2 regions of the Xanthomonas cannabis genome follow, and region 2 is predicted to be linked to the other one. Evidence: predicted binding sites of a transcription regulator. Region 2 holds the regulator's gene; the other holds the start of a gene.
What was found. Region 2 encodes FliA, which starts transcription of late flagellar genes. Its sites were predicted from a motif close to TAAAGTTTNNCNNNCNNNGGCCGATAA; they were not measured.
Positions count from the first base shown of each region.

Region 1 (15,036 bases), 610 kb from region 2:
CTGACCAAAGAGTCGCCAAACAAGCGGGCGTATCTCTTCGCAGGTCGCAATCGTGCGGCGAACCTAGGAAGAAGCATATGAAAACTGCCCTCTCCATTGTCGGAAGCCTGCTCCTGCTTGGCGCCGTGACCACCGCATCGGCCGATGACTTCGCCGATCAGCGTGCCCAGGCGCATAGCTTCTGGGATCAGCAAATTGCCTGCGTCGATGCGTCCGACTGGAGCGCCACCTACACCTGCCTGAGCACCGTTTGGGATAGCTACCGCTAAAAACTGCGCAGGATCCAGCGGTTCCTAAACAAACAATGGCGGCCCGAGATATCGGGCCGCCATTGTTGTGCTCACGTCTCTTAGAACTGGCCGCCGAAGGTGAACTGCAGGCGCTCGATCTCGTCGTTGTCTTCCTTCTTCAGCGGGAATGCGTAGCTGATCGAGATGGGGCCGACCGGGGCGCGCCACAACAGCGCCACACCGGTGGAGGCGCGCAGCTCATTGGCCTTGAAGTTGTCGACGCCGCTGTAGACGTTACCGAAATCGAAGAACGCCGAAACGCGGGCCGACGGGCTGTCGAACAGCTTCGGGAAATACATTTCCACCGAGCCGACGGTCTTGAACGAGCCACCCAGCGGCTGACCGCGATTGAAGCCGTTGATCGGCTCCGAACGCGGGCCCAAGGTATTGTCTTCAAAGCCGCGCACCGAGTTGGTACCGCCGGCGTAGAAGTTCTCGTAGAACGGCAGGCCGGTCGCGGTGATGGTGCGCGAGGTGCCATTGGGGCCTGCCACCACGCGGGTACTGTCATTGCCATAGCTGTCGCCGTAGCCCAGCTCGAAGCGGGTGTTCAACACCAGCGCCGGAATGATCGGCCAGTAGTTCGAGATCTGGTAATTGAGCTTGTAATACTCGACCGTCGAGCCAGGCAGGGTGGTTTCCAGGCCCACGCGCTGGTACAGGCCGCGCGTCGGCATGAAGAAGTCGTTGCGGGTGTCGCGCGCCCAGCCCAACTCCGTACGCCAGGCGTGGAAGGTGCGCGTGCCGATTGCATCGATGTAATCGACGATGGCCTGCGGCGTGGTGCCGGGGAAGGTGGTGATCTGGTTGCTGTCGATGCCGACCATCGCCGAGACGGTATCGTTCTCGGTGATCGGCACGCCGAACACCACCTGCGCCGAGCCGTTCTTGCTGTTGAACTGCGCCGTGTTGAAGTCCGAGTAGTCCAGCGAACGCCATGACAGGTTGTAGCCCAGCGACACGCCGTCATCGGTAAAGAACGGGTTGGTATACGAGAACGCATAACGCTGCTGGAAGGTGCTGCGCGACGCTTCCACTGCCACACGATTACCACCGCCCAGGAAGTTGTTCTGCGACAACTGCACCGAGGTGGTCACACCGAAGGCCTGCGAGAAGCCCAGGCCGAACACGAAGCTGCCCGAGGTGGTTTCCTTGACGTCATAGATCACGTCGACCTGGTCGTTGCTGCCGGGCACCGCGGGGGTTTCCACGTTCACCGACTCGAAGTAGCCCAGGCGCTGCAGACGGATCTTGGAACGGTCGATCGCCGCCTGCGAGTACCAGGTGTTTTCGAACTGGCGCATCTCGCGGCGCAAGACTTCGTCCGAGGTGCGGCTATTGCCCTTGTAGAGGATGCGGCGCACGGTCACGCGCGGGCCGGGCACCACCTGCAGGTTCACCGCAACGGTGCGGTCCTCGCGGTTCGGGGTCGGGATCGGATTGACCTTGGCGAACGCGTAGCCGACGTTGCTGAGCGTGTTGGTGATCGCATCGGAGGTGTATTCGAGCAGCGCGCGCGAGAAGATGTCGCCGGCCTTGGGGATCACCAGGCGCTCGATGTCGGCCTGCGGCAGCACGGTATCGCCGGTCACCTTGATTTCGGAAATCTTGTACTGCTCGCCCTCGGTGACGCCGGCGCTGACGAACATGTCGCGCTTGTCGGGGCTGATCGACACCTGGGTGGAGTCGATGCTGAAGTCCACATAGCCGCGGTCCAGGTACCAGGAATTGAGCTTTTCCAGGTCGCCGGACATCTTTTCCTTGGAGTACTGGTCGTCGCGGCGGTACCACGAGGCCCAGTTGTGCTCCTTGGACTCCCAGTTCTCCAGGATGTCCTCGTTGGCGAACTTTTCCGTACCGATCAGGTTGACGTGGCGGATCTTGGCCGCCTTGCCTTCCTTGATCGCGATGGCCACATCGACGCGGTTGCGGTCCAGCGGGCTCACCGTTGGGGTGATCTCGACGTTGTACTTGCCGCGGTTGTTGTACTGGCGGGTCAGTTCCTGGGTCACGCGGTCCAGGCTCAGGCGGTCGAAGGTGCCGCCCTCGGTCAGGCCGATGTCGCCCAGGCCCTTGAGCAGCTCTTCGGACTTGATGTCCTTGTTGCCGGTCACGGTGAGCTTGTTGATCGCCGGGCGCTCCTTGACCGTGATCACCAGGATGTTGCCCTGGCGGTCCAGCTGCACGTCCTCGAAGAAGCCGGTGCGGTACAACGCACGGATCGAGTCGGCCACCTTGGCATCGTCCACGGTGTCGCCGCGGTTCACCGGCAGATAGGTGAACACGGTGCCCGAAGCGATGCGCTGCAGGCCGTCGACGCGGATGTCGCTGGCAACGAACGGCTCGGCGGCCAGGGCAACGGCTGGCAGGCTGAGGCCGGCGGCAAGAGCGAGGGCAAGCAGGCGGCGAGTGGGAAGACGCGTCATGTCACATCCGGTTGGAGTCGATTTCAGGTGTTGCTGGGTGCCGGCGTATGACGACGACAACAGGCGGAAAGAGTGGAGCAGTTTCATCGTGGAACCAGGCCAAGGATGTCGTTGTAGAACGCCAGTCCCATCAGCCCGGCCAGGACCGCCAGGCCGACGTATTGCCCGGCAATCATGGCCCGTTCGCTGATCGGGCTGCCCTTGACCAACTCAATAAGGTAATACAGCAGATGCCCACCGTCCAAGATCGGGATGGGCATCAGGTTGATGATCGCAAGGCTCAGCGACAGCAGGCCAAGGAAATACAGGAACCAGTCGAGCCCGCGTTCGGCCGAGGCATTGGCGGCGCGCGCGATGGTGACCGGGCCGGAGATGTTCTTGACCGAGGCCTGGCCGGTCAGCATGCGCTTCATCATGCCCAGCGAATCGGCGGTCATCCGGCCGGTTTCGCGGATCGCGGCCGGCACCGCGGCAAACAGGCCGTACTGCTGGCGGCTGTCGTACGCCGGGGCGGGCGCGGCGGCCGGGCGGATACCGATCATCCACTGGCCCTGCGGCGACTTGCGCGGGGCGATCTCCAGCGCCAGGCGGTCTTCGCCCTGTTCGCCCTTGCGCGCTACCTCGATCATGCCCTGGCCGCCGTGCTCACCCAGCGCCTGCACCTGCGGAATGATGTCCTCGGCCGAGCGGATCGGCTGACCGTCGATGGCCACGATGCGGTCGCCCGGCTTGAGCAGGCCATCGGCCACCGAGCCCTTGACCACCTCGGCGATCACCGGCGGCTGCAGCATGAACTGCCAGCCGATCCCGGCCAGCGAGGCCACGCGGCGTTCGTCGAAGCCGACCGGCAGCTGCGACAGGCGCAAGGTGTGCTCGCTGTTGCCGGCGCCCTCGGTGGCGGTGAGTATCTGGATGTCGCGCCGGTCCATTGCCGCGGTGGTGAGCTGCATGCTGGCATCGCTCCAGCTGCTCACGCCGCGGCCATCTATGCGCACGATACGCTCGCCCGGGGTCAGCCCGGCCTCGGCGGCCAGGCCGTCGACGCGGCCGACGGTGGCCGAATAATCCTGCTTGCCGACCACGAACATCGCCCACAGCATCGCCATGCACAGCAGGAGGTTGGCGATCGGGCCGGCGGCCACAATGGCGATGCGCTGCCACACGGTCTTGCGATTGAATGCCTGATCCTGCTCGGCCGGGTGCACGTCGCCTTCGCGCTCGTCGAGCATCTTGACGTAGCCGCCCAGCGGAATGGCCGCCACCACGAACTCGGTACCGTGCCGGTCGCGACGCATCCACAGCGGCTTGCCGAAGCCCACGGAGAACCGCAGCACCTTGACGCCACACCGGCGTGCGACCCAGAAGTGGCCGAATTCGTGGAAGGTCACCAGCACACCCAGGCTGACGATCATCCACCAGACCGAACCGATGAAATCACCCATGGATGCAACTCGGTTGCGTGGTTCGATCAGGCATGAAGGGCGTGGTGGGCGAGGGCGCGTTCGGTGATCTGCCGTGCTTGCGCGTCGGCAGAAAGGAGGGTGTCGAGGGTGTCGGCATTGTGCCGCGGAAGCGTTGTCAGCGTTTGTTCGACCAACGCTGGGATCGCTAGGAAACCTATCCGGCCCTGAAGAAACGCTGAAACAGCCACTTCGTTGGCCGCGTTCAGGATGGCCGGGGCGGTTCCGCCAGCACGCAAGGCCTCCCAGGCCAGCCGCAGGCAGGGGAAGGCCGCAGTGTCGGGGGCTTCGAAATCCAGCCGGCCCTGCTGCAGCAGGTCCAGCCCCGCCACCCCGGAGTCGACCCGCTCCGGCCAGGCCAGACCGACGGCCAGGGTGGTGCGCATGTCCGGCAGGCCAAGCTGGGCCAGGGTGGAGCCGTCGACGAACTCGACCAGCGAATGCACCAGGCTCTGCGGGTGCACCAGTACATCGATCTGCCCGCCGGGCAGTCCGAACAGGTGGTGCGCCTCGATGACTTCCAGGCCCTTGTTCATCAGCGTGGCCGAATCCACCGAGATCTTCGGCCCCATCGACCACTTCGGGTGGGCCACCGCCTGCGCAGGCGTCACGGCCGATAGCGCAGTGCGGTCCCAGCCCCGGAACGGGCCGCCAGAGGCGGTGAGGATCACCCGGCGTACGCCGCGGCTGGCATCGCACGAGCGCAGGCACTGGAAGATGGCGCTGTGCTCGCTATCGATCGGGATGATTTCAGCGCCGGCGGCAGCAGCGGTGCGGGTCAGCAGTTCGCCGGCCAGCACGAGCGATTCCTTGTTGGCCAGCAGCAGGCGCTTGCCGGCGCGCGCGGCTGCCAGGGTCGAGGGCAGGCCGGCGGCGCCGACGATGGCCGCCACCACGGTATCGCAGGCATCGCTGCCGGCCAGTGCGTCCAGCGCTGCGGTGCCGGCATGCGCCTGGGTAGCCAGGCCGGCGGCGCGCAGGCCGTCGCGCAGTAGCGGGTACAGCGCCTGGTCGGCGATCACCGCATGCGCGGGCCGGTGCGTGGCGCACAGCGCCAGCAGGGCATCGACCTGGCTGCCGGCCGACAGCACGCTGGCGCGCAGCCGGTCCGGATGGCGGGCGATGACGTCCAGGGCCGACGTGCCGATCGAGCCGGTCGCACCGAAGACGGCGACCTGGCGGGGAGAAGAGCCAGCCATGCTTAGAATCCGAGAATTTCCTTGCCGAGTGCGAACACCGGCAGGGCGGCGAGCACGCCATCGATACGATCCAGCACGCCGCCGTGGCCCGGGATCACCGTGCCCGAGTCCTTGGCGCCGGCATGGCGCTTGAGCAGGCTCTCGAACAGGTCGCCCAGCACCGAGGCCAGCACCGCGACGGCCGCAACCAGCACCAGCTGCGGCACATGCGCCAGGGTCAATCCGGCCAGCCAGCCGAACGCGCAGGCCACCGCGATACCGGCGACCATGCCGCCGAGCAGCCCTTCGATGGTCTTGTTGGGGCTGATGCGCGGCGCCAGCTTGTGCTTGCCGAACGCGCGCCCGGCGAAATACGCGCCCGAGTCGGCCGCCCAGACCATGGTCAGCGCGGTCAGCAGCCACAGGTTGCCCTTGTCCGGGTTGGCATGCAGCAACACCAGTGCGGCCCAGGCCGGCAGTACCGCCAGGGTGCCGGCGGCCAGTTTGAGCGCGCGTGCCTGGCCGTTGCCGTGATCGGCACCAAAGGTGAAGAAGCGCAGCCACAGCAGCGCCAGCACCCACCACACCACGCCCACCAGGGCGGCGATCTGGAACAGCACCATGGAGCCGGCCGAAGCCCACACCATCAGTACCATCAGCAGCAGGTTGAGCATCAGCAGCACGGTGCGCGGCAGGCTGTCGTCGATGCCGGAGAGCTTGAGCCATTCCCACAGCCCGGTCAGGAACAGCACCGCCGCCAGCGCCGCCAGCCACTGCGTGGGCAGCAGCACGATCGCGCAGATGGCGAGCGGCGCCATGATCAACGCGGCAATCACGCGGGTCTTGGTCATGCGGAGGAAGTCTCCGTCGCCTTCTCGGCGATCTGGGCGCTGGTCAGGCCGAAGCGACGTTCGCGCCCGGCGTAATCATCCAGCGCCTGCTGCAGGACGCCGGCATCGAACTCCGGCCACAGGGTTTCGGTGAACCACAGCTCGGTGTAGGCCAGCTGCCACAGCAGGAAATTGCTGATGCGGGTATCACCGCCGGTTCGGATGAACAGATCCGGCGCCGGCAGGTCGGCCAGGGCCACCCGGCTGGCGAGCAGGGCTTCGTCGATCTGCTGCGGTTGCAGGCGACCGGCGGCCACCTCTTCGGCCAGTGCGCGGGCAGCCGCAGCGATGTCCTGGCGGCCGCCGTAGCTGGCCGCGATGCTCAGCACCAGCCGCGCGTTGCCGGCGGTGCTGCGTTCGGCTGCCGCCATGCGGTCGCGCAACGGGGCGGCGAAGCGGCTGCGCTCGCCGATGAAACGCACCTGCACGCCGCGTCGCTGCAATTCGTCGACCTCGCGGTCCAGCGCGTGCAGGAACAGCTTCATCAGCGCATCCACTTCTTCCTGCGGGCGGCCCCAGTTTTCACTGGAGAATGCGAACAGGGTCAGCGCGCTGACGCCTTTTTCCAGGCAGAAATCGATGGTGCGGTTGACCGCCCGCGCACCGGCGCGATGGCCGATCATGCGCGGACGTCGCCGACGCTGCGCCCAACGCCCGTTGCCATCCATGATGATGGCAATGTGGCGCGGTATCGCGTCGGAGGAAGGGACTGGATGCATGGCAGGCGATGCCACGATCAGACCGTCATCAATTCCTGTTCCTTGCCCTTGACGACCTCATCCACGTCCTTGATGGCCTTGTCGGTCAGTTTCTGGATGTCCTCTTCGGCGCTGCGGGCCTCGTCTTCGGTGACGGCCTTGTCCTTGAGCAGATCCTTGACCTGCTGGTTGGCATCGCGGCGGATATTGCGGATCGCCACCTTGCTGTCTTCGCCTTCGCCATGCACCGACTTGCTGAGTTCCTTGCGGCGCTCCTCGGTCAGCGGCGGCAGGTTCAGGCGGATCACGGTGCCCACCACGGTCGGGGTCAGGCCCAGATCCGAGGCATAGATGGCTTTTTCCACGTCCTTGATCATGCCCTTGTCGAACAGGCTGATGACCAGCGAGCGGCCTTCGGAGACGCTGATGCTGGCGACCTGATTCAGGGGCGTGTCGATGCCGTAGGCCTTGACCTTGATACCGTCCAGCAGCGCCGGCGAGGCACGGCCGGTGCGGATGGTGGTGAGGGAATGGCGCAGAGCATCGATGCTCTTGGTCATGCGCGTCTGCGCGTCTTGTTTGATCTGGGTGAGCATCGCCGGAATCCGTGTGGAGCTGAATCCGGGGATTATAGCCGGGACTGGGGTTTCACGACTCGCAGGCCGTCAGGACCCGTGCAGCCGGTTCACTTGCCGCCCTGTTCCAGCCGGGCGTGCGGGGTGAAGATCGCTGCGCAGCGCTCGGCCATGCGCTCTTGCGATTCCCCAATCCCGATTCCCGATTCCCGACCTCAGCTACGGCCCTGCACCAGCGTGCCGATCTGCTCGCCGCGCAGGATGCGCAGCAGCACACCGGGCTCGCTCATGCCAAAGATGCGCAGCGGCAGGTCGCTGTCGCGTGCCAGTGCGAAGGCCGCGGTGTCCATCACTTCCAGGCCCTGCAGGATGACTTCGTCGTAGGTCAGGCTGTCGTAGCGCACCGCATCGGTGTGCTTCTTCGGGTCCTTGTCGTAGACGCCGTCGACCTTGGTTGCCTTGAGCAGCAGGTCGGCGCCGATCTCGATCGCGCGCAGCGCCGCGCCGGAGTCGGTGGTGAAAAACGGGTTGCCGGTGCCGGCAGCGAAGATCGCGATGCGTCCCTTTTCCAGGTGACGCATGGCGCGGCGGCGGATGAAGTCTTCGCAGACATCGTTGATCTTGATCGCGCTCATCACGCGCACCTTGGCGCCGAGCTTCTCCAGCGCATCCTGCATCGCCAGCGCATTGATCACCGTGGCCAGCATGCCCATGTGATCGCCGGTGACGCGGTCCATGCCGCTGGCGGCCAGACCGGCGCCGCGGAAGATGTTGCCGCCGCCGATGACCAGCGCGACCTGCGCACCGGCCTGCTGGGCTTCGATCACTTCATGGGCCAGGCGATTGATGACCTTGGGGTCGATGCCGTAGTCCCCGTCTCCCATCAGCGCCTCCCCGGAAAGTTTGAGAAGGATGCGGCGATAGGAAAGTTCGGACATGGGGGAGGCCTCGGGGGTAGGGGACGGCAAACGCCGGCAATTCTAGCGGAAGCCTGTCCCCGGGCGTGGTAAAAATTCCTTTGTCGGTGGCGACGTGACGCGTTGCTCAGTGTGCGCGCGGGTTGGGCGGCGTCGGTACATCGGTCGCATCGTAGGCGGTGACACGGTTGCGGCCGCGATGCTTGGAGCGATACAGCGTGCTGTCGGCGGCCTGCAGCAGGTGCTCGATGCTTTCGAACTGACGCTCGATACCGCCGTGCGTGGCCAGGCCTGCAGAGAAGGTGATATGCAACGGGCCGCCCTGCAATTGCGCCATCGGCGTGCGCGCAGTCTCGGCAAGAATGCGCTCGATCACCATCAGCGCCGCGTCGGCCGGTGTGTTGGGCAGGATCACGAGGAATTCTTCGCCACCGTAGCGCGCCACCAGATCGCTGGTGCGCACCATGCGTTGCAGTGTCTGCGCAAAATTGCGCAACACCTCATCGCCAACCAGATGGCCATGCGCATCGTTGACGCGCTTGAAGTCGTCCAGGTCGATGAAGGCGATCGACAGCGGCCAGCTCTGCCGCGAGGCCAGTTCGAACTCATGCGTCAGCGCGGTGCCGAGCTGATGGCGGTTGAACACGCCGGTCAATGCATCGCGGCTGGCCTGTTCGGCCAGATGGCGCATGCGGTTTTCCGATTCGTCGGCATGCCGGCGCGCTTCGGCCACGTCCTGCAATTCGCGCAGGCTGCGCAGCATCGCCAGTTCGCGCGCCTGCTCGAAGATCATCTGGATGTGCTCGGGTTGCGGCACGCGGATGTCGAACAGCGCTTCCAGCTCGGGCAGCGATTCGGCGATGCGTTCGATCACTTTCTCGAAGCGCTCGGCATCCAGTTCCAGGATGTCCTGGGCCTGGCGCTGCGCGCGTTCGGTGGCGGTGACGGCGCTTGCGGAGAGCCAGATGTCGGCCAGCCGCCCGGACAGCGCGACGCAGGCCATGAATGGCTCCAGGCTCGCCGGTTCGTCCTCGCTCTGCGCGATCGCATTCTGCAGATAGGGCGGCAATTGCCATTGATGCGCGAGCCAGGCGCCCACCTCGGCATGGGTGGCACCCAGGTGTTCGCGCTCGGCATCCAGTAGCGATGCATTGTCCGGCGCCTGGTCCAGTAGTGGCCCGTACAGCTCGGGCGCGCCTTGCAGCAGCGCCAGCTTGCCGATGTCCTGCAGCAGGCCGGCCAGCATCAATTCTTCGGGCTTGCGGATGCCATAGGCCTGGCCCAGGATGCGGCTGGCCAGCGCGCACAATCCGGCGCGACGCCAGATGTGCTCATGCAGGGGATGGGCGGTGAAGGTGTTGCGCACGCCGTGCACCATCGAAAAGCCCAACGCCAGACTCAAGGTGGCATTGAGTCCGAGCATGGTCAGCGCCTGGCCCAGGTTGTCGACGCGGCGGCGGCTGGCGTAGAGCGGCGAGTTGGCCACGCGCAGCATGCGTGCACTCAAGGCCATGTCCATGCCGATGACATTCGCCGTGGTGGTCATGTCCACGTCCGGGTCCTGCGCCAGTTCGATCACGCGCAGCGCGACGCCAGGCGGCGATGGCAGGTTGCGGCAGTAGTGCAGGGCGGCCTGAAGATCTGGTTGCATGAGTCATCGCCGACGGTGATCGCAAGCATACAGCTGCGTTCGTTGAGTAGGGCACGCCATGCCCCGCCATCACCGCGCTGCATGCGCGATGGGTGTCGAGAGCCTGGTCGGTATCTGGATTTAGCGGCACCCCGCAACCGATCTGTAGCGTCGAGCACGGTTCGCCGCGTGCCGGATGTGTTTGCTTCAGGTTCGGGCGCTGGGCCTGTCGTGCGGCAAGGACGGGCACAAAACGGGCACAAAAAAAGCCGCGGCATGCCGCGGCTCCTTCTGCAGTGTGGCGAAGATCAGGCCAGGCCGGCCTGCTTCATCACTTCGGCGGCGTAGTCTTCCACCACCTTCTCGATGCCCTCGCCAACGGCCAGGCGCTGGAAGCCGATCACGTCCGCACCGGCGGCCTTGACGGCCTGCTCGACGGTCTGATCGGTGTTCAGCACGTACGGCTGGCCGTACAGCGTGACTTCGTTGACGATCTTGCTGATCTTGCCGCTGATGATCTTTTCCAGGATCTCGGCCGGCTTGGACTTGTCCTTTTCGGACATCTTGGCCAGTTCGATTTCCTTTTCCTTGGCGACGAATTCGGCCGGAACGTCGGACGCCTTGACGTGCGGCGGGTTCATCGCAGCGATGTGCATAGCGATGCCGCGTGCCAGCTCGATGTCGCCACCCTTCAGCTCGACCAGCACGCCGATGCGGCCGCCGTGCACGTAGGCCGCGACGTTGTTGGCGCTGTCGATGCGGACCAGGCGACGCACCTGCAGGTTCTCGCCGACCTTGGCGATGACTGCGGCGCGACGCTCTTCGATGGTCTCGCCGCTGTCGAGCTTGACGCTCTTGAGCGCCTCGGCATCGGCAGCGTCCGAGTTCAGTGCGGCATTGGCCACGACCTCGGTGAAGGCCAGGAAGTTCTCGTCCTTGGCGACGAAGTCGGTCTCGGAGTTGACTTCGACCAGCACGGCCTTGCCGCCGGCCTGTGCGGTGGCGATGCGGCCTTCGGCGGCAACGCGGTCGGCCTTCTTGTCAGCCTTGGCCAGACCCGACTTGCGCAGCCATTCGGCAGCGGCGTCGATGTCGCCAGCGTTTTCGACGAGTGCCTTCTTGCACTCCATCATGCCGGCGCCGGTGCGCTCGCGCAGTTCCTTGACCAGGGAAGCAGTGATTTCCACGGGATTACCTCATTGGACGAATGCGTGCGGCGGAAAGGATTCCGCCAGTAGGAGACGGTGCAGCGTGCTGGCCGCCCCCGTTGTGTCTTCAGTGGCCCGTACGACGGGTCGCGATGGACCCGCCGGGGCTGCGGCCGCACAGCATGGTGCGGCCGCATTGCATGCCGGTTACTCGGCAGCGGCGGCGTCAGCCTTCTTGTCGCCCTTCTTGGCCGGAGCGCGACGGCCCTTGCCTTCGTCGCCGGCATCGGCCGAGAACTCTTCTTCGCGGACCGAAGCCGAGTTCGGCGCAGCAGCCTTGCCTTCCAGCACGGCATCGGCGGCGGCGCGTGCGTACAGCTGCACGGCGCGGATGGCGTCGTCGTTACCCGGGATGGCGTAGTCGACCAGGGCCGGATCGTAGTTGGTGTCGACCACGGCGATCACCGGGATGCCGAGCTTCTTGGCTTCCTTGATGGCGATGTCTTCATGGCCGATGTCGATCACGAAGATCGCGTCGGGCAGGCGGTTCATTTCCTTGATGCCGCCCAGCGAGGCGTCCAGCTTTTCGCGCTCGCGACGCAGGCCCAGCACTTCGTGCTTGACCAGCTTTTCGAACGTGCCATCGGTCTCGGCCGCTTCCAGTTCCTTCAGGCGGGCAACCGACTGCTTGACGGTGCGGAAGTTGGTCAGCGTGCCGCCCAGCCAGCGCTGGGTCATGAACGGCATGTTGCAACGCTCGGCTTCTTCCTTGATGGACTCGCGCGCGCTGCGCTTGGTGCCCAGGAACAGCACGGTGCCACGCTTCTGCGCGATCGAGGAGAGGAAGTTCATCGCGTCGTTGAAGAGCGGAACGGTCTTCTCGAGGTTGATGATGTGGATCTTGCCGCGCGCGCCGAAGATGTAAGGCGCCATCTTGGGGTTCCAGTAGCGGGTCTGGTGGCCGAAATGGACGCCGGCTTCCAGCATCTGGCGCATGGTGACTTGGGGCATTGAAGTAACTCCGTAAGAGCGGAATCGCCGTGCGCGGCCTTGACTTTTAGAGTCCGCGCATGGGTATGCGGACTGTTGCGAGGGACTCGCATCAAACGCACAAGATTCCGGGGTTGGGCTTCCCTGTTGCCTCCGCGACGAACCCCTTGTGAGGGCACCCCGGCGCGGATGGCGGCAGCAGGTGTGGATTCGTCGGTGACGTCCGACGTGAACGACGCAATGCGTGAGAGACGCAAAACAGCCGGCGGAGTATAGCCGGCTGGGTGGCGTGGTGCAATTGGTATGGTTCTGAGGCAGCTGACAGTGATCGCTGGGGGATTCGGGAGTCGGGATTAGAGATTGGTTTAGAGCGGATTGCGAATGAAATGAACGGTCGTGCCGCACATGCCGAAGGACGGCGAGGCCAGTGACGCTTTTGCGAATCCCCAATCCCGAATTTCCAATCCCAGCCCTCAGGGCTCCAGCGTCAGCGTGCTCTCGATATCGCTGTTGACGCGTGCCACGAAGCGGCCGGTACCGGGGAGCAGGCTGGCCGGCAGCGCCCATTGCCGGGTCTGGCCTGGCAGCACATAGCCGGCCAGGTCGTCACGAATGCTGCGGCGGGTGCCGCCGGCATCGATGAAGGCCAGGTCGGCTAGGCGTGCGTGACTGAGCCCGGCATTGTGCACGCGCAGCGTCCTCTCGCCGCCCTGGCCGGTCAGCGAGACCTGCAGGCGCGGATGCCCGCTTCCCGGTTCGCTGGGCAGCGCGAATACCGGGGTGGAGTACCGCAGCAGCTCGGTCTCCTGGCCGGTGGCGTGCTGGGTCACCACCAGGCGGTAGCTGTCTTCTGTGGTCGCGGGGCTGGGGCCGAGGCGGATCACCCGCAACAACTGCCGGCCTTGCGGCGGGATATCGAACTGGCTGGGGCTGACGGTGGCGCCCAGGGCCGGTTCCAGCACCTCGCGATCGCCTTGCTGGCGCCATCGGTAGAGCCTGGCATCGGCGCGCCACGGGTGGGCGTCCTGGTTGTAAAGCCAGACGGCGGTCTGATCGGTGTCGGCCGGGATGTGCGCGGTGGTCGGTGCGATGGCGATTTCGGCGCCGACGGCGCTGCCGCTGGTTGTCAGGACAGCCAGGCTCAGCACCAGCCAGACCCGACGGAAGCAGGACGTGGCCATGGTCAAAACGCAATGGTGGTGATGCGCGCCGCGCCGCTGGGCGCAGGCCCGGCGAGGGCACTGGCGTCCTGGCCGGTGCTGGCAAGCGGCGGCCTCCCGGCGCTCGGCGCTGGTTGGGCGATCGCGACCGGGGTGCCGCGCGAGCAGCTGGCGCGGGGCGGTGTGGTGCGCAGCTCGCAACCGCTGAGCACGCGCAGGCCGATGTGCAGGGTGGAGTTTTCAGGGCCGCGGTTGCCTGCCGCGCTCGCGATGGAGGCGCTGCAAGCGAGGGCAAGCAAAAGCACGCACTTCGGCAAGGTGACCGTCATCATGAAGGCAATCGTTTGCAGCGGAGACGTAACAGATAGCGACGTGCCCCAAACGAACTTTATTAACTGTCAATAAGTGATCGAGACTGTCACCGTGTCGTTGTAGGCACCTGAGATAGGCAGCTGCGGAGCCGGGGCGCGTCCGTAGACGGTGACGGTCTGTGCCACCCCGTTGCCGGTGCCGGCCAGGGTGTCGACCCCGATGGTGGTGCCCCAGCGGCTGCTGCGGCCGGGGTCCTTGTAGAGCTCGTAAGTGATGTAGTTGGCGCTGCTGGCGTGGCGCATGCGGCGGGTGCTGCCACTGGCGTTGACGCCGACATCCAGGCCGATGTTCCAGGCGGTGCGGTTGGTGCAGGCCAGGCTGATGGTGGAGCTGCGGTCGATGGCGGTGGCGATGCTGCCGGCGATGCTGCCGAAATCCAGGTCGGTGGTGACATAGGTATTGCAGCGCGCCGGGACGCTGGCCGACGCGGTGAAGGGGAATGCATTGCTGGCGGTCTTGGCGCCGCTGCCGCCGGTGGTGCAATTGGCCGGAACCGGCGGGACGCCAATGATGCTTTCGTTGTAGGCGTAGCGCAGCACGGTATCGGCACCGCCAAAGTTGCTGGTGTGATTGCCGGTCGACAGGATCTGGTTGGCGGGAATGCGCCCGTACAGCGTGATGCTGGTCGTCTGCGAGCCGCCGGTGATCACCGGAACGCCGTACGACAGCGTCAACAGGCCCGGCGACGGGCTTGCCGACCCGGTGGCTCCCCAGACCTGGGTGCGTGCGGCGTCCTTGTAGATCTGGAAGTCCAGGCTGTCGCCGGTGGCGTTGAGCATGCGGCGCGGGGCATACAGCCCATTGCTCGCGCTACCCGGGCCAAGATCCAGGCACAGGCTCACCTGCGCATACCCCAGAACGCTGAGCGCGGCGGTCGCACACGTGACGTTGAGCGTGGCGACCGCATCGGTCGTGCCATTGGCCGCGACATTGCCGAAGGCCATGGGCGTTCCCAGCGTGACCGTGCAGGTGGTGTCGGCGCGCGCGTGCTGGCTCGGTGCCAGCCACAGGCTGCAGAGCGCCAATGCAAGCAGGAGTGGCCAGCGCATCGTTGGTGTCATGGCGCGGGCTCTGTCTTACAGCGCAGCGGGCCGACCCGCGGAATGCCGCCGGCCTCGGCCGGGTACGCGAACTGCGCCACGCAACGGCCCTGCGGCAGATCGACCAGGATGCGGTTGTCGGCCTGCAGATTGTCCAAATAGGTTTCGCCGTCGTAGCCGACCACCACGCGTTCGGCGTTCCCCTCGCGCTGCGCCACGCTGCCCACCGGCAATGCAGCGCCATTGGCATCGTGCAGGACGA
Region 1 covers NZ_CP136580.1:1,662,937-1,677,972, forward strand. The annotation lists gene RZV17_RS07125 (hypothetical protein) at 78-269, shown strand; gene bamA (outer membrane protein assembly factor BamA) at 350-2,716, opposite strand; gene rseP (RIP metalloprotease RseP) at 2,800-4,158, opposite strand; gene RZV17_RS07140 (1-deoxy-D-xylulose-5-phosphate reductoisomerase) at 4,185-5,375, opposite strand; gene RZV17_RS07145 (phosphatidate cytidylyltransferase) at 5,378-6,205, opposite strand; gene uppS (polyprenyl diphosphate synthase) at 6,202-6,963, opposite strand; gene frr (ribosome recycling factor) at 6,981-7,538, opposite strand; gene pyrH (UMP kinase) at 7,733-8,455, opposite strand; gene RZV17_RS07165 (GGDEF domain-containing protein) at 8,562-10,085, opposite strand; gene tsf (translation elongation factor Ts) at 10,373-11,251, opposite strand; gene rpsB (30S ribosomal protein S2) at 11,420-12,223, opposite strand; gene RZV17_RS07180 (fimbria/pilus periplasmic chaperone) at 12,676-13,383, opposite strand; gene RZV17_RS07185 (hypothetical protein) at 13,386-13,694, opposite strand; gene RZV17_RS07190 (spore coat U domain-containing protein) at 13,761-14,795, opposite strand; gene RZV17_RS07195 (fimbria/pilus outer membrane usher protein) at 14,792-15,036, opposite strand, start outside.
Region 1: the regulator FliA is predicted to act here: its motif matches at 10,206-10,232, upstream of RZV17_RS07165 (GGDEF domain-containing protein).

Region 2 (15,036 bases):
GAAGGTGCGTTGAACGATCCCGCTCACAAGATGGCGCATATGAAGACGAGCGATGCGATTGCGCAGCCCGTCGAGCAATCCTTGGCGCAATTACAGGCCTTGGGCGAAACTCAGCGCCAACAGCAATCCCAGCAGCAAGAGCAACAGCGAGAGCAGTCGATTGCCCCTCAACACCGGATGGTGTGAGGGCTAGTGAAATAACGGATCGAAATAACGGTTCCAGGTTCACTTCCACGGCAGCCAAAAGAGCGGGGTAAGATTCACTAAAGAAATTCAACCTGACCCTGAGCTTTGGACCCGTTATTCGACAAATAGATGCCATTGTTGAATGGCCGGGATTGGTGGAATGCGGAAAGGCTGGTTTCGAAGCAGCTAAAGCGATTCTCGCCGCTTAGCCGTATCACCAAACCGGCGAGAGATTTCTGTCTTGCGAGGTGGCGACACCATACAACGTCGCGTATTCGGACAGGAAGCATCCGTCCGAACAGGGTGATACCCTCTGCATGGCTCAAACGCTGATGTTGGAGTGAGGAGTAAAAATGGTCGCCTCAATTAAACGCCGCACTGTTTTGGCTGCGGCATTATCCATGGCCCTGCCGATGCGTAGCTTTGCCAAACCCGGAATTGAAGCTGATAGCGTGTCCTCGGCCCTTCGCCGTCGCGTAGCCGAGGAAAAGCAGGGCACCGGGCCGTATTGGGGGTGGTACGCGCAGGCGAATTGAAGACCTTCCACTACGGAACGGTTGGCCTAGGTAAACTCCAACAGCCGAATGATCGGTCAGTATTTCAGATCGCCTCGCTAACCAAGATATTCACGGCACTATTACTTGCTGACTGCGTTCAACGGGGTGAAGTGAATCTCGTCGATCCACTATCAATGTACATTGCAGTTCCTCCCGCCACCTTCGACGGGAATGAAATCACGCTTCTCGATTTAGCCACTCATACGAGTGGGCTACCACTTCGGCCATCCAGTCGCACCGGCCTCAGTCAAGGCAACCCCTATGCCGGCTACACCGAGAGCGATCTTTGTGCTGATTTAGGTCGTGTCCATCTCACGCGCTTACCGGGGTCGAGTTTTGAATACTCGAATTTTGACTACGCGTTATTGGGTTACGCGTTGTCACATCGCCTTGGCAAAACGTATGCTGACCTCTTGCGAGCTCGCATTCTTGAACCGCTTCGTATGGACGAGACTACGCTTACTCTATCAACGGCGATGCAGCACCGGGAAATTTGGGGTTACGATGCGGACTTCCACTCGGCTCAACCCTGGGAATTTGGTGCGCTTGCGCCGGCAGGCGGCCTTTTTTCGACGGTGAGGGATCTGTCGAAATTCATGACACTTTGGACAAACAAAGAAAGCGGTCCCCTCTCGCGGGCGGCATCAATGATGCTGACCGTAGATAGGCCGGGCGATAATACCGATACCAGAATGGGTATCGGCTGGCGGAAGGTCCATCCGGATGGCCAGAGTATAGCTTGGAGCAATGGAAATGGCGGCGGCGTTCGTAGCTTCATGGGCTTCAACGCCGACACGCGCGTCGCCACAATCGCGTTTATCAACAGAACATCGGGTCTTGGAGTTGATGATATTGCGCTTGGGATGCTTGCGCCAGCTGGCTCGCATGTTCCCCCGTTTTTCTAAAACCCCATAACGGTTCCAGGTTCATTTCTTTCACCATCCGGACTACAGCCTCAGGGCATCCCAAGCTCCCGCATCATGGTGCCGCAGTGCAACTCGGAAAGTCCTTGAGATAATCTGCGAGCGAATCCATCCCTACGCTCGTGCGCAGCGCGTCCACATCACCGCTGCCATCAAGCGGTTGCGCCACACGCTTTCCGTCGACGCACGTCACCTGCGTGCCGTAACGCTGCCTGCCGGTCAACTTAAGCATCACCCGATCATGTAGGAAAGCATACTGACGGGGCAGGGCACGACCCTCGTAACTCCGTTGCAAGGCCTGCAGCGCGTTGTACTGCAGCTCAGGGCGATGGTCGCCGTGCTGCACGAGCGCCCACAGTTGCTGCTGCATGTCCTCGCTGATCCTCGGCGGCGCAGGCCAACCTCCATAGCGGGCAATCTGCTCCTGGGCGTACAGGATATTGCTGTCGTCCAGCAAGCGCAGGTCCGCCTCGAGCGCAAATGCATATAAGGCAAACGTGGGAGTGCCGATCGCCTCCTCACCATGACCCGGTAGCGAATCAAAAGCGTATCTCAACACTTGATCTTGTGCGAATCGACGCCCAAGCTCCTTGGCATCCTTGGTGGCCGAATCCGCGTCGTCACGGACTTTGTGAATGGCATCGACCGCGGTTGCGACTTGCCGGTACGTAGCCACATAGGGCTGCGCCTGCCGCGCGGCAGTAACAAACGCGTCCAATGAAGCAACATCAGCTGCCGTGGCTTCGGCGCTGACTACCAGCGCGCATCGATGGTTGCCATAGCATCTGCGGGGCAGCGCCGACGCATCTACGCCACGGTCCGCAAACGCTTCTCGCAGACGTTGTGTCTCCGACTCGCTTGCCGGACCTCGCGCCCACGCGAGCAGCGAATCCCATTGCGTACGCTCGGCCGCGTCGGCGGAGAACCGAGGAGCAACCCATTGCAGCGATGCAAGATCAACCACCGCATCCGACGGGACCTGATCCAGCAGGACGGGCGCAGCGGCGGTAGCGCTGACGGGCAGACTGCTGCCGGTCAGCATCACGACCACACCCATGCGTAACAATAACGACGTTCCATCATTCATGTCACAAACCGTAAGGGAGGGCGTGCTCGGTCAGGCATCCGCATCGTCAACGGCGATGTTGCTTAAGTTTGCCTCTGCGGCTGCATAGCGGGTCCGCGACGTGGTGCACCAGATACGGCATTGAGCTGTGCATCGGTCGGTTCGCGTGCAGGTTATTGCTCAGCAGGCGGAAAGACCCGGTCGTACCATGCTGCTTCGATTCTTGCTTGGACATCGGGAGGACCTCCTTGGGTTGAGAGCCATCCACGAAAACTGGCTCCGGACTTCCCTATCATCTCCTAAAGAAGTGAACCTGGAACCGTTATTTGATCACGATCACCGGCTGCGCCCCGCGCAATAGCCGATGTGCCATGTCCCGCTCGATCACCGATCGCTCGGCGTACAACGTGCGATTGCCCAGCAGACGATCGCAGGCCTTGAGGGTGCACGTACCCGCGTCGCCCTGGGCCACGCGCGTGCGATGTCGATCAGCGTCAGCCGGCCTCCATGCACCAGCGCTTCAACGGCGCGCACCAAGGCGCGCTGGCGTAATGCATGCATCCCGGAGAGTGAGTTAGACAGGCACTTCTGCAATACTTCGCTGGCGCACATGGTCGGCACTCTTCTCTGGCTTAGTCACCTTGAAGCGTGGTCACCTTGAAGCGTGCCCCATGCGCGCGTCTTCTTCAACATACTGATGCGCCAAGTGCTTGATCTCGTAGGAAGAAATGTGGGGATACCTCAGAACCGGGTAGCCTCAGCAATCGGGAGGGAGCGCTACGAAAGGAATCGTCAAATAAAACCACTGCGCCGAGGGCGAAACGCAGGGATCCGACTGCTCCACATCACTGCATTTCTAGCTCCAATAGCATGTACTTCTCGCGTACCACTTCCCCATTCCGTCTCACCCTGTTAACTCTCACCTTCGCGACCGCATCTTGGTTCACACACTCGCGATTGAATCGCAGCAGCTCTTCAGTCGTATAGGACCTTACGATCTTACCGCGAATTGCTACACCGTCAGTTTGCCGGCGAAACTCGAACTGATGAGCGTCCGGCAAGGTGCCCGACAGTTGCCCATGAATGAACTCATCGCGCTCCTCTACTGAGGTGGACTGAGCACGCTCCGCCGCGCGGGAGACAGCCTCCGGGCCAAAAGAATTATCTCTGTCACCAGCAACGACCCTGAGCGTAGCGCCATTACTTTTCATCAAGTCGAAAAACTCCCTGGCTGTGCTCAGGACTCGCTGATCAATGTCCTCTACTGCGGTCCTATACTCTTCTTCATCGGGTTCGCCAAAGGCACTAAGCATCCTCGAAGTCTCTTCGACCGCCTGCTTTAAAGGGGCATCAAGCATCTCTGCTTGGTCTTGGATCTCCTCCAGCAGGAAGCCAAATGAGCCTCGGACCACATTTGTAATGTGCAGCGACGATGCGCCCTTATTTGGCACCACTCCACGCTGGCCGAGCCTTCCAGCCTCATGTGCCATCACCTTAGCAATGATGTCTTGAAATTTAGCTACGGCAGATCCACCGAACTCTGTCTCTATCCCGCGGGTACCTATAACTGGGCGACCGCCAAAGAACAGCGCCGCTGAAGCGCCCTCAATATCGGGCGCCTCTTCCATCCTCGCGAGGGAAGCTTGCAGCTCGCCCAGGCGAGCCTCAAGGCTAAACTTAGCCATCACGTCTTCGTCAGTCAGCTGATCAAGCAGCGAGGTAACAGCTGCAATGTCGGCTTGCGTAAAATCCCTCTCTAACTTCTTGAGGCTGCTCACGGGCTTACCCCTTGGCTCGATACCAATGGCGCCGGCCCAAGGACTGCTTGCGCCGCATTGTCGTCAGCAATATCAGCTAGTCCTACTTGAAGCATGCCCTTCCATATGTCATCACCACGCCTATGAGAGAACAGTCCAAGGTAATACCGGGTGAAATTCACCAGTCCAATCGGACTCGCATTCATATCCGTAAAGAAGGCATCGAGTTTGTAAGTAGTCTTCACGAGTCTACGCTCGAAAACCCCCCTGTTTGCGTACATTAGCCGCGCCAGTTCTTTGGCAGTCAGAGCCGTCTGCGGCCGGAACAAGAAGCTTAGAAGATCCAGATCATTGGGCTCTTTTTGCTCTAGAAAGCTTCCATCCAACCATTGAAAACCCTGATCGAACCCCAGCGCTCTGAGCGCGGCTCTGTGATCAAGCCAGCCACGCAGTATTTCTCTTCGTCGCTCAGTATGACCTAGGGTAGTCACTACCTCGAGCGCAGACACCGCGTAAGGCGACATGTCTTCTGGCTGCCCGCCTGGGCCGTTCGCACCAACATAGGGCGGAAGAACGCCATTGAGTCCGAAGTGTGGGATTGGCATAAGGCCCTAGGCTCTCCAGAGTAAGCACGGTATCCGTTCCTAGCTCAGGTCGGCCGTGGCAATACGCTCCACGTGGCTGCCTTCGCCTGCCCTTTACAGTACGGCAACTTAGTGCCCAACGAAAGCGCGGTGGGGAGGTAGCCCAGAAATATCAGTTCCAGGTTCACTTCCACGGCAGCCTGACCGTCGCCAGACCATCGCGCCCATGCCTGCGCGCGTAGCGACATAGATCAACAGCGATGCTGGTAGTGAAACGACAACGACCGCAGTACGCGGCCGTTGTCGTTAGATCAGGCAAACCAGGATCGTCTTGACGATTCCCGATTCCCGATTCCCGATTCCCGAATCCCGAATCCCGAATCCCGAATCCCCAACCTCAATGATCGCTGGAACGCAGCCCATCCACATCCAGGATCAGCGCCATGCGGCCGTCGCCGATCAGGGTGGCGCCGGCGTAGCCGGGCAGGCCGCGCAGGGCACGGGGCAGGGGCTTGATCACCACTTCCTCGCGGCCGCGGACCTGGTCCACCACCAGGCCGAAGCGGGTTTCGCCGGCCTGCAGCAGCACCACCGTCAATAGCGGCGGTTGTTCGGCCGGCACGCCCAGCCAGCGGCGCAGGTCGATCAGCGGCAAGGTGTGCGAGCGGCGGTCCAGCACGGCGCGGCCGTCGAACCAGCCCAGCGAGGTCTGTGGGGCGTGCAGCACTTCCACCACGCGGGCCAGCGGCAAGGCATAGACGGCTTCGCCGGCCTGCACCAGCAGGGTCGGCAAGATGGCCAGCGTCAGTGGCACGCGGATCATGAAGCGGCTGCCGCGGCCCAGTTCGGACTGGATCTGGATCTGCCCGCTGAGTTCGCGGATACGCGATTGCACCACGTCCATGCCCACGCCGCGGCCGGAGATGTCGGTCACCTCGGCCTTGGTCGAAAAGCCCGGCATGAAGATCAGATGCAGGCACTCGTCGGTGCTCAGGCGGGCCGCGGCCTCGGCGTCGATCAGGCCCTTGCCGCGCGCGATCTCGCGCAGCCGCTCCGGGTCGATGCCGGCACCGTCGTCCTGGATTTCGATGCTGACGTAGTCGCCTTCCTGCTGCGCCGACAGGCGCACATGGCCGCTGCGCGGCTTGCCGGTGGCTTCGCGCAGGGCAGGCGATTCGATGCCGTGGTCGATGGCGTTGCGCACCAGGTGCACCAGGGGATCGGCCAGGGCTTCGACAAGATTACGATCGAGCTCGGTTTCGGCGCCGATTAGTTCCAGTTCCACTTCCTTGGACAGGGTGCGCGCGACGTCGCGGGCCACCTTGGGGAAACGCGAAAACACCTTGCTCACCGGCTGCATGCGGGTACGCATCACCGCGGTCTGCAGGCGCGCGGTGGCGATGTCGAGCGTGCTGACGGCACGGTCGAGTTCTTCGTCGCGCAGGCGGGTGCGCAAGGTCTTCAGACGGTTGCGCGAGAGCACCAGCTCGCCGATCAGATTGACGATGGCATCCAGGCGCTTGGTGTCCACGCGCACGGTCTGCTCGGCTTCCGCGCCACCCTTGGCCGCGCCTTTGCCGGCCGCCTTGGGAGCGGGCGCATGCGCATCGTCGGCATGTGCGGCAGTCGCCGGTTTGGCAGTGGCTGCCTTGGGCGCGGCCTTGACCGCCGGCGGGCCGCTCTTGGCATCGAACTGCGCGATCAGCGTGGCCGGTGCATGCGGTACGGTTTCGCCAGAGCCCATCGCATCCAGCATGGCCTGCAGATAGTCCAGCGATTGCTGCGCGGCGTCGAAGTGATGCGCCTGCAGCACGGCCTGGCCCGAGCGCGCCATGCCGAGGGTTTCTTCAGCGGCGTGGCAGAGCTCCACCATGGGCTTGATCGCCAGGAAGCCGGCGCCGCCCTTGAGCGTGTGGAAGCCGCGGAACACCGCATTGAGCTGGTCGGCCTCGTCTGGCGCCTGTTCCAGCGACACCAGCTGTTCGCCGAGGCGATCCAGGATTTCCTGGGCCTCGACGATGAAATCGGCAGCAATATCGTCTGGAACGGCACTCATGGTTACAACCCCAATCCGGACAGCAAATCGTCGGCGTCGTCCTGCGACACGGCGTGACGGTCCAGGCCCTTGATCGCAGGACCGGCAAGACCGCCGTCGTCTTTCTTCGGCTCGGGATTCTTCGGCGGCAGGCCGAGCGCACCGAAGCCCTCGTGCACGCGGCGCACGATGCCGGCCACGCGGCGGATGATCTGGCCGCTGAGGTCCTGATAGCTTTGCGCCAGCGACAGCTCGGTGAGGTTGTGGCGCATCTTGTCCATCAGCGCGCCCTGGTCCTGATTGAGGCCGCCATCGCGCAGCTGGTTGGCCAGCACGCGGCATTCCTCGACCAGGTCCAGCGTGCGGTGGCTGGCCTTTTCGGTCATCTCCACCACGTGATCCAGGCGCGAGCAGGCATCGTCCAGCTCACCGGCTTCTTCGGGCACGGTGGGCAGCTCGCCCAGCGCCTGGCCAAGTTCGCGGGCAAGCCGGCTCAGGCTCTGCATCATCGGGCGCGTGCGCAGGGCGGCGAGGTGGTCGACCTCGCGCCGCCAGGCGACCTGGTCACCGCTTTCCAGTGCATCGAGTGCGCCTTGCAGGCGCTCGATCAACGCGGCACGTTCGGCATCGGTTTCCACGGTGGCGTTCATCAGGCGGTCGCCGCCAGACGTTCGAACACCTTGCCCAGCTTTTCTTCCAGCGTCTGCGCGGTAAACGGCTTGATGATGTAGCCGTTGACGCCGCACTGGGCCGCTTCGATGATCTGCTCGCGCTTGGCTTCGGCGGTCACCATCATCACCGGCAGGTGCTTGAGCTTGGCGTCGGCGCGGATGTTGCGCAGCAGGTCGATGCCGGTCATGCCGGGCATGTTCCAGTCCGTCACCACGAAGTCGAACGGGCCCGCGCGCAACGCGGCCAGCGCGCTGTTGCCGTCTTCGGCCTCTGCGGTATTGGTGAAGCCGAGATCCGCCAACAGATTCTTGACGATGCGTCGCATCGTCGAGAAGTCGTCCACGATCAGGATCCGCATGTTCTTGTTCACATCAAGCTCCTAACACGAAAAATTACGCGAAAAATTCAGTCGTCGACTTCGACGCCGGCATCGGCCAGTTCGAAGACCTTGAGGCGGCCACGCAAACGCACCACCGCCTGGCCATGGATCTGGCACACGCGCGATTCGCTGACGCCCAGCACGGCGCCGATTTCCTTCAGGTTCAATTCCTGTTCGTAGTACAGCGACAGCACCAGCTGCTCGCGCTCGGGCAACTGGCCGATGGCCTTGCCCAGCTCGCGGCCGAATTCGCCACGCTCCATCATCTGCTGCGGATTGGGGCCACCCTTGGCGGTGGTGTCCAGCTCGCCGTGATCTTCGATGCGCGATTCCAGGCTCAGCACCTGGCCACGTGCGGCGTCTTCCATCAGGCGCAGGTAGTCGGGCAGCGGCATTTCCATGGCGGCGGCCACTTCGGTGGCGGCGGCGGCGCGGCCGGTGTTCTGCTCGATCTTGCGCACGGCAGCAGCGGCGTCACGGGCGCGGCGGTGCACCGAACGCGGCACCCAGTCGCCCCGGCGGATCTCGTCGATCATCGAGCCGCGGATGCGGATCGAGGCATAGGTTTCGAACGAGGCACCCTGGTCGGAGTCGTAGCTGCGCGAGGCTTCGATCAGGCCGATCATGCCGGCCTGGATCAGGTCGTCCACTTCCACGCTGGCCGGCAGGCGCGCGGCCAGATGGTGGGCAATGCGGCGGACCAGGTCGGCGTGCTGGGTCACCACGTCGTTGGCGTTGTTGCGCTGCACGGCGCGGTACTGCGCGCTGGCCGTGGTGGCGGTAGCGGTGCTCATGCGGCCACTCCCCGTTGGATGATGCGTTCGACAAAGAACTCGACGTTGCCGCGCGGCACGGTGGGTGCCTGCCAGCGCGAGGTACGGCGTGCGATTTCGGCAATCGCCTGCGCCGACGGACTGGACGGGTAGGCCTTGATGACGGGTTGCTGACGCTGCACCGACAGGCGCAGCCAGTCGTCCTGCGGCACGTGGCCGAGATAGTTCAGCGAGACGTCGCCAAGGAACTTTTCGCAGACCCGGGAGAGCTTGTCGTACAGCAGGCGGCCTTCATTGGGGTCGCGCACCATGTTGGCGATGATCTGCAGGCGGTCCACGCCGCGTTCGCGCGAGAGCACCTTGATCAGCGCGTAGGCGTCGGTGATCGAGGCCGGCTCGTCGCAGACCACCACCACGGTGTCCTGGGCGGCCTGGCAGAAGGTCAGCACGCTGTCGGTGATGCCGGCGGCGGTATCGATGACCATCACGTCCAGGTCGCGTTCCAGTTCGGAGAACACGTTGACCAGGCCGATGTGCTGGGCCGGGGCCAGTTCGGCCATGTGGCGGCGACCGGACGCGGCCGGCACCACCAGCACGCCGCCGGGGCCTTCGATGATCACTTCATCGAGCGTGCAACGGCCGGCGATCAGGTCGGCCAGGGTGTACTTGGGCGAGAGTCCCAAGACCACATCCAGGTTGGCCAGGCCAAGGTCGGCGTCGAGCAGCAGGGTGCGCTTGCCCATGTCGGCAAGCGCCACGGCCAGGTTGGCGGAGATGTTGGTTTTACCCACGCCACCCTTGCCACCGGTCACGGCAATGGTGCGCACCGGGCCCAAAGGCTCGGGACGGGTCGCCGACAGGGGGAAGGCGTTGGTCAGCTTGGCGTATTCACGCGACTGCATGGTTGTGCTCCGGAGTACAGGGCTTATCGGCAGCGCGCCGCAAATCTTCAAGACGAAGAACGAGACTGGCGGCATTGGCGCGGTGCAGGTCGTCGGGGACCCGCTGTCCGTCAGTCACCCAGGTGATGGGCATTTGGTGGTCGACCACCACCGACAAGGCGCTGCCGAAGCGGCCGGTCTCGTCGAGTTTGGTCAGCACCACGCCTTGGGGCTTGGCGTGGGCGAAGCGGCGCACGACCTCGTCGAGGTCGGCGAAATGGGAGTTGGCGGGCAGCACCAGCAGCGAGGTGACCTGCTGGGCGGCGCGCAGCCAGTTCAGCTGGGCGGCCAGGGCACGGTCGCGCTGGCCCATGCCAGCGGTGTCGATCAGCACCAGCTTGTAGTCGCGCAGACGCTCCAGCAGTTCCAGCAGGCTTTCGGCGCTATCGGCCTCGTGCACGGCGATGCCGAGCTGACGGCCGTAGCTGTGCAGCTGTTCGCGGCCACCGACGCGCAAGGTGTCGGTGGTGACCAGGGCCACGTCGCGCGGGGCGTGCTGGGCGGCGAAGCGCTGCGCCAGCTTGGCGATGGTGGTGGTCTTGCCGGCGCCGGTCGGGCCGACCAGGGCGATCACGCCGCCACGTTCCAGCGGGTCGACCGGGGCCACCGGCAGGCGCTTGGACAACAGGCCCAGCATCAGCCCGCGGCCACGGTGCAATTCGGTATCGGCCGGGATCTGCATGGCGATGTCGCGGGTCAGACCGGCGTCGAAGCCGTAGTCGTCCATCAGCTCCAGGGCCTGCGCACGCACCGGGGAGCCGCGCAGGCGCTCGTCGGTGAGGCGGTTCATTTCGCGCTCGATCATCTGCCGCATCAGCGCCAGTTCGCCGCGCAGCTGCTTGAGTTCTTCATCGTTCTGCGCGACCGGCGCCGCAGCCACCGGCACCGCGGCCAGCGCGGCGGGGGCAACGACGATCGGCGGCAGCGCAGCCGGCGGCAGGATCTGCGGCAGGGCGTCGTCCAGATCGAAGTCGGCCTCATCGGCGAAGGCGTCGTCGTCCTGGCCATGTGCGGCGTAGGCCGGGGCGGCGGCAGCGATCGGAGCCGGAGCCGGGCTCGGAGCGGTCTGCAGCGCCGGGCGCTGGACCGGGGCGGTGGTCAGGAAGTCGGCGAACAGCTGTTCCGGCACCGCCGACAGCGCATGGTCCTGACGCTGCGCCACCGGGGCAGCCAGCTCCTGCACGGCCGGCATCGGCGCGGCGCTGCGGATCGGGGCGGCCACCGGGGCCTGACGCGGCACGCTGACCGGCTGGCGCAGGGCCATGGCGGCGATCATCTCTTCAGCGGCGCTGGCAACGCGCTGGCGGTGGCTCATGCCGGCCTCGGCGGCTGGCTTCAGCGGAGCATGCACCGGCGCGGCGGGGCGGGCCGCCGGCTGGGCCGGGGCCTGCTGCACCGGAGCCTGCTGCACGGGCGCCTGCTGGGCGGGCGCGGCGCTGGCCGGGGTCTCGGCGCGGGCGGTTTCAAGGGCGCGCTGCACCAGTTCTTCGTCGTAATTGCTGGCCGCGACGATTTCGATGCCTTCGGCGGTGCGGCGGTTGGACAGGATCACCGCATCCGGGCCGTGCTCGTCACGCACCATGCGGAATGCGGTGCGCATGTCCGGGGCAACAAAGCGTTTGATCTTCATGCCACGTGCCTCCAGGAACGGGACCCGCCGGACGCCGGACGGGTGCGCGATGAATGTGGGTGTGTTGCCAGCGTCATGAGTTGCATGTCCCGTTTGTGTTCCAAGTCCTGCCATCCGCCCCGCAGCGGTGGAGCTGTCTGCGGTCTCGCCAGAGCTAATGCATGTGGTGTGCCAAAACCGCAGTGCTGGATTTCTGGCGCTCGATCAGGAGGGTTGCGCGTGCGGCGGCTGCCTCTGCTGCCCCCATCCGCCCTTCGGGCACCTTCCCCCGCAGGCGGGGGAAGGGAGGCGTTTGCAGGCAGGGGAAGCAGGCGTTGGTGGAGCGCCGCTGCAGCGCTGGCAACCCGTTGCCTTCTCCCGCGGGCGGGAGAAGGTGGCGCGCAGCGCCGGATGAGGGGCGGTTGGTGCCGTGCGAGTCCTACCTGCGGGAATATCGCCAGACTGCTGCCCCCATCCGCCCTTCGGGCACCTTCCCCCGCAGGCGGGGGAAGGGAGGCATTTACAGGCGGGGAAGGGAGGCGTTTGCAGGCAGGGGAAGGAGGCGTTGGTGGAACGCCGCTGCAGCGCTGGCAACCCGTTGCCTTCTCCCGCGGGCGGGAGAAGGTGGCGCGCAGCGCCGGATGAGGGCCGTTGGTCTTTAGCTGATGGTGCCGACCAGCTTCAGGCGCTTGTCTTCCGGCACTTCGCTGTAGGCCAGCACCGACAGGCTGGGCACGCTGTGGCGGACCAGGCGGGCCAGCGCCGCGCGTACCTGGCCGGGGACCAGCACCACCGCCGGTTCGTTGCGGGCTTCCTGCTTGCCCACGCAATCGGCCAGGCTCTGGTGCAGGCGCTCGGCCAGGCCGGGTTCCAGTGCCACGCCGTTGCCGTGGGTGGATTCCTGCAGCACGCGCTCCAGCTGCGGGGCCAGGGTGAACACCGGCAGTTCGGCGGACATGCCGGCGATCTCCTGCACGATGAAGCGGCCCAGCGAGGTGCGTACCGCTGCGGTGAGGGTGGCCGGGTCCTGGCTGTGCGGGGCGTGCTCGACCAGCGCTTCGACGATCTTGCGCAGCTGGCGTACCGGGATGCGCTCGATCAGCAGGTTCTGCAGCACGCGCACCACCACCGACAGCGGCAGCGCCTTGGGGGTGAGGTCCTCGACCATCTTGGGCGCGGTCTTGGCCAGGGTTGCCAGCAACTGCTGCACTTCTTCGTGGCCGAGCAGTTCCGGGGCGTGTTCGCGGATCAGGTGCGACAGATGGGTGGCCACCACGGTGGCCGGGTCGACCACGGTGTAGCCCATCGATTCGGCATAGGCGCGCTGATGCGGCTGGATCCAGGTGGCGTCCAGGCCGAACGCCGGGTCCTTGCCGGGAATGCCGTCGAGCTGGCCGAGCGCACCGCCCGGGTCCAGCGCCAGCTCGCGGTCGGGGTAGATTTCGGCGGTGGCCACCGGCACGCCGTGCACCAGCAGCCGATACGCATTGGCCGACAACTCCAGGTTGTCGCGGATATGCACCGGCGGCACCAGGAAACCGATGTCCTGGGTGAGCTTGCGGCGCACGCCCTTGATGCGCGCCATCAATTCGCCGCCCTGGTGCTTGTCCACCAGCGGGATCAGCCGGTAGCCCACTTCCAGCCCCAGCGGGTCGATCGGGCGCAGTTCGTCCCAGCTCAGTTCCGCGCTGGCCTGGGCGGCAGTGGCCGCCGCAGCCGCCTGCGGGTCGGCGGCCGCATCCCCTGCCGCCGGCGCCACCAGGCTGCGCTTGTACATTTTCCAGGCGATCACGCCCAGGATCAGGCCCAGCGTCAAAAACGCGACGTTCGGCATGCCCGGCACCAGGCCGACCAGGCCCAGGATGGCCGCGGCCACCGCCAGTGCGCGATGCTGGCCGAACACCTGGCTAATCATTGCCCCGCGCATGTCCTGCGCCCGCGAGGCGCGGGTCACCAGCAAGGCCACCGAGGACGACACCAGCAAGGCCGGCAGCTGCGCCACCAATCCGTCGCCGATCGACAGCAGGGTGTAGGTGGACGCGGCATCCACGAAGCTCATGCCGTGCTGGAACATGCCGACGGCCATGCCGCCGATGAGGTTGATGAACAGGATCAGGATGGCGGCGATGGCGTCGCCGCGGATGAACTTGTTGGCACCGTCCATCGCGCCGTAGAAGTCGGCTTCCTCGCGCACTTCCTCGCGGCGGGCCTTGGCTTCCTCACGCGTCAGCAAACCGGCGTTGAGGTCGGCGTCGATGGCCATCTGCTTGCCGGGCATGGCGTCCAGGATGAAGCGCGCGGTCACTTCCGACACGCGCCCGGCACCCTTGGTGATGACCACGAAGTTGATGATGGTCAGGATCGCGAACACCACGATACCCACGGCGTAGTTGCCGCCGATCACGAACTGGCCGAACGCCTCGATCACCTTGCCGGCGGCGGCGTGGCCGTCCTGGCCGTTGATCAGGATCACGCGGCTGGAGGCCACGTTCAGCGCCAGCCGCAGCATCGTGGTCATCAACAGCACGATGGGGAAAATGGTGAATTCCAGCGGGCGCTGCACGTACACCACCGCCAGCAGCACCATCAGGGAGATGGCGATGTTGAAGGTGAACAGCGCGTCCAGCACCGGCGCGGCCAGCGGCACCATCAGCATGGCCAGCATGGCCATCAGGGCCAGCGGGGCACCCAGGCCGTTACGCAGCAACTCCATGACGCGGCGGGCGTTCATCGGGGCGGGTTGGGCGCTCATGCGCTGGCCCCCTTGCCGAACTCATCCACTTCGAGCGAGGGCAGTTCCGGCATCGGGCCGCCATTCCACCCGCGCAACTGGTAGACGTAGGACAGGGCCTGGGCCACGACCGAATAGAGTCTCACGGGAATTTCCTTGCCGATTTGGGCTTCCCTATACAAGGCGCGTGCCAAAGGCGGGGCGGTGACGATCGCCACCCGGTGCTGTTCGCAGGCTTCGCGGATGCGGAAGGCCATTTCGTCCACGCCCTTGGCCACCACGATCGGCGCGCGCATCTTGCCGCCCTCGTACTTGAGCGCCACCGCGTAGTGGGTCGGATTCATCAGCACCACGTCGGCCTTGGGCACTGCTTCCATCATCTGGCGCTGCGACATCTGCATCTGCATCTGGCGGATGCGGCCCTTGACCTCCGGGCTGCCCTCGCTTTCCTTCATCTCGCGCTTGATCTCTTCGCGGGTCATCTTCAGCTTCCGCAGCCAGTTCCACTTCTGGTACGGCGCGTCGATGGCCGCCAGCAGCACCAAGGCGCCTGCGGTGTAGAACAGCAGGCTCTTGGTGAAGTCCAGGCCGTTGCCCACCGCCTGTTCCAGCGGCTGGTTCACCAGCGCACGCAGGCCGGGCAGGCTCTTGGAGATGCACAGCCAGGCGGCCAGGCCGACGAACAGCAGGCGCAGCACCGACTTGACCAGCTCGGCCAGGCTGTTGCTGCCCCACATGCGCTTGATCCCGTTCATCGGGTTGAGCTTGGTGAGGTCGGGCATGATCGCCTTGCTGGAAAAATGCAGGCCGCTCATCATCAGCG
Region 2 covers NZ_CP136580.1:2,276,114-2,291,149, forward strand. The annotation lists gene RZV17_RS09680 (XVIPCD domain-containing protein) at 1-186, shown strand, start outside; gene RZV17_RS09685 (hypothetical protein) at 540-722, shown strand; gene RZV17_RS09690 (serine hydrolase domain-containing protein) at 719-1,648, shown strand; gene RZV17_RS09695 (DUF6624 domain-containing protein) at 1,722-2,753, opposite strand; partial or broken gene RZV17_RS09700 (IS4 family transposase) at 3,061-3,344, opposite strand; gene RZV17_RS09705 (hypothetical protein) at 3,578-4,510, opposite strand; gene RZV17_RS09710 (hypothetical protein) at 4,507-4,734, opposite strand; gene RZV17_RS09715 (chemotaxis protein CheA) at 5,471-7,129, opposite strand; gene RZV17_RS09720 (protein phosphatase CheZ) at 7,132-7,758, opposite strand; gene cheY (chemotaxis response regulator CheY) at 7,758-8,150, opposite strand; gene RZV17_RS09730 (RNA polymerase sigma factor FliA) at 8,186-8,953, opposite strand; gene RZV17_RS09735 (MinD/ParA family protein) at 8,950-9,834, opposite strand; gene flhF (flagellar biosynthesis protein FlhF) at 9,821-11,503, opposite strand; gene flhA (flagellar biosynthesis protein FlhA) at 12,141-14,213, opposite strand; gene flhB (flagellar biosynthesis protein FlhB) at 14,231-15,036, opposite strand, start outside.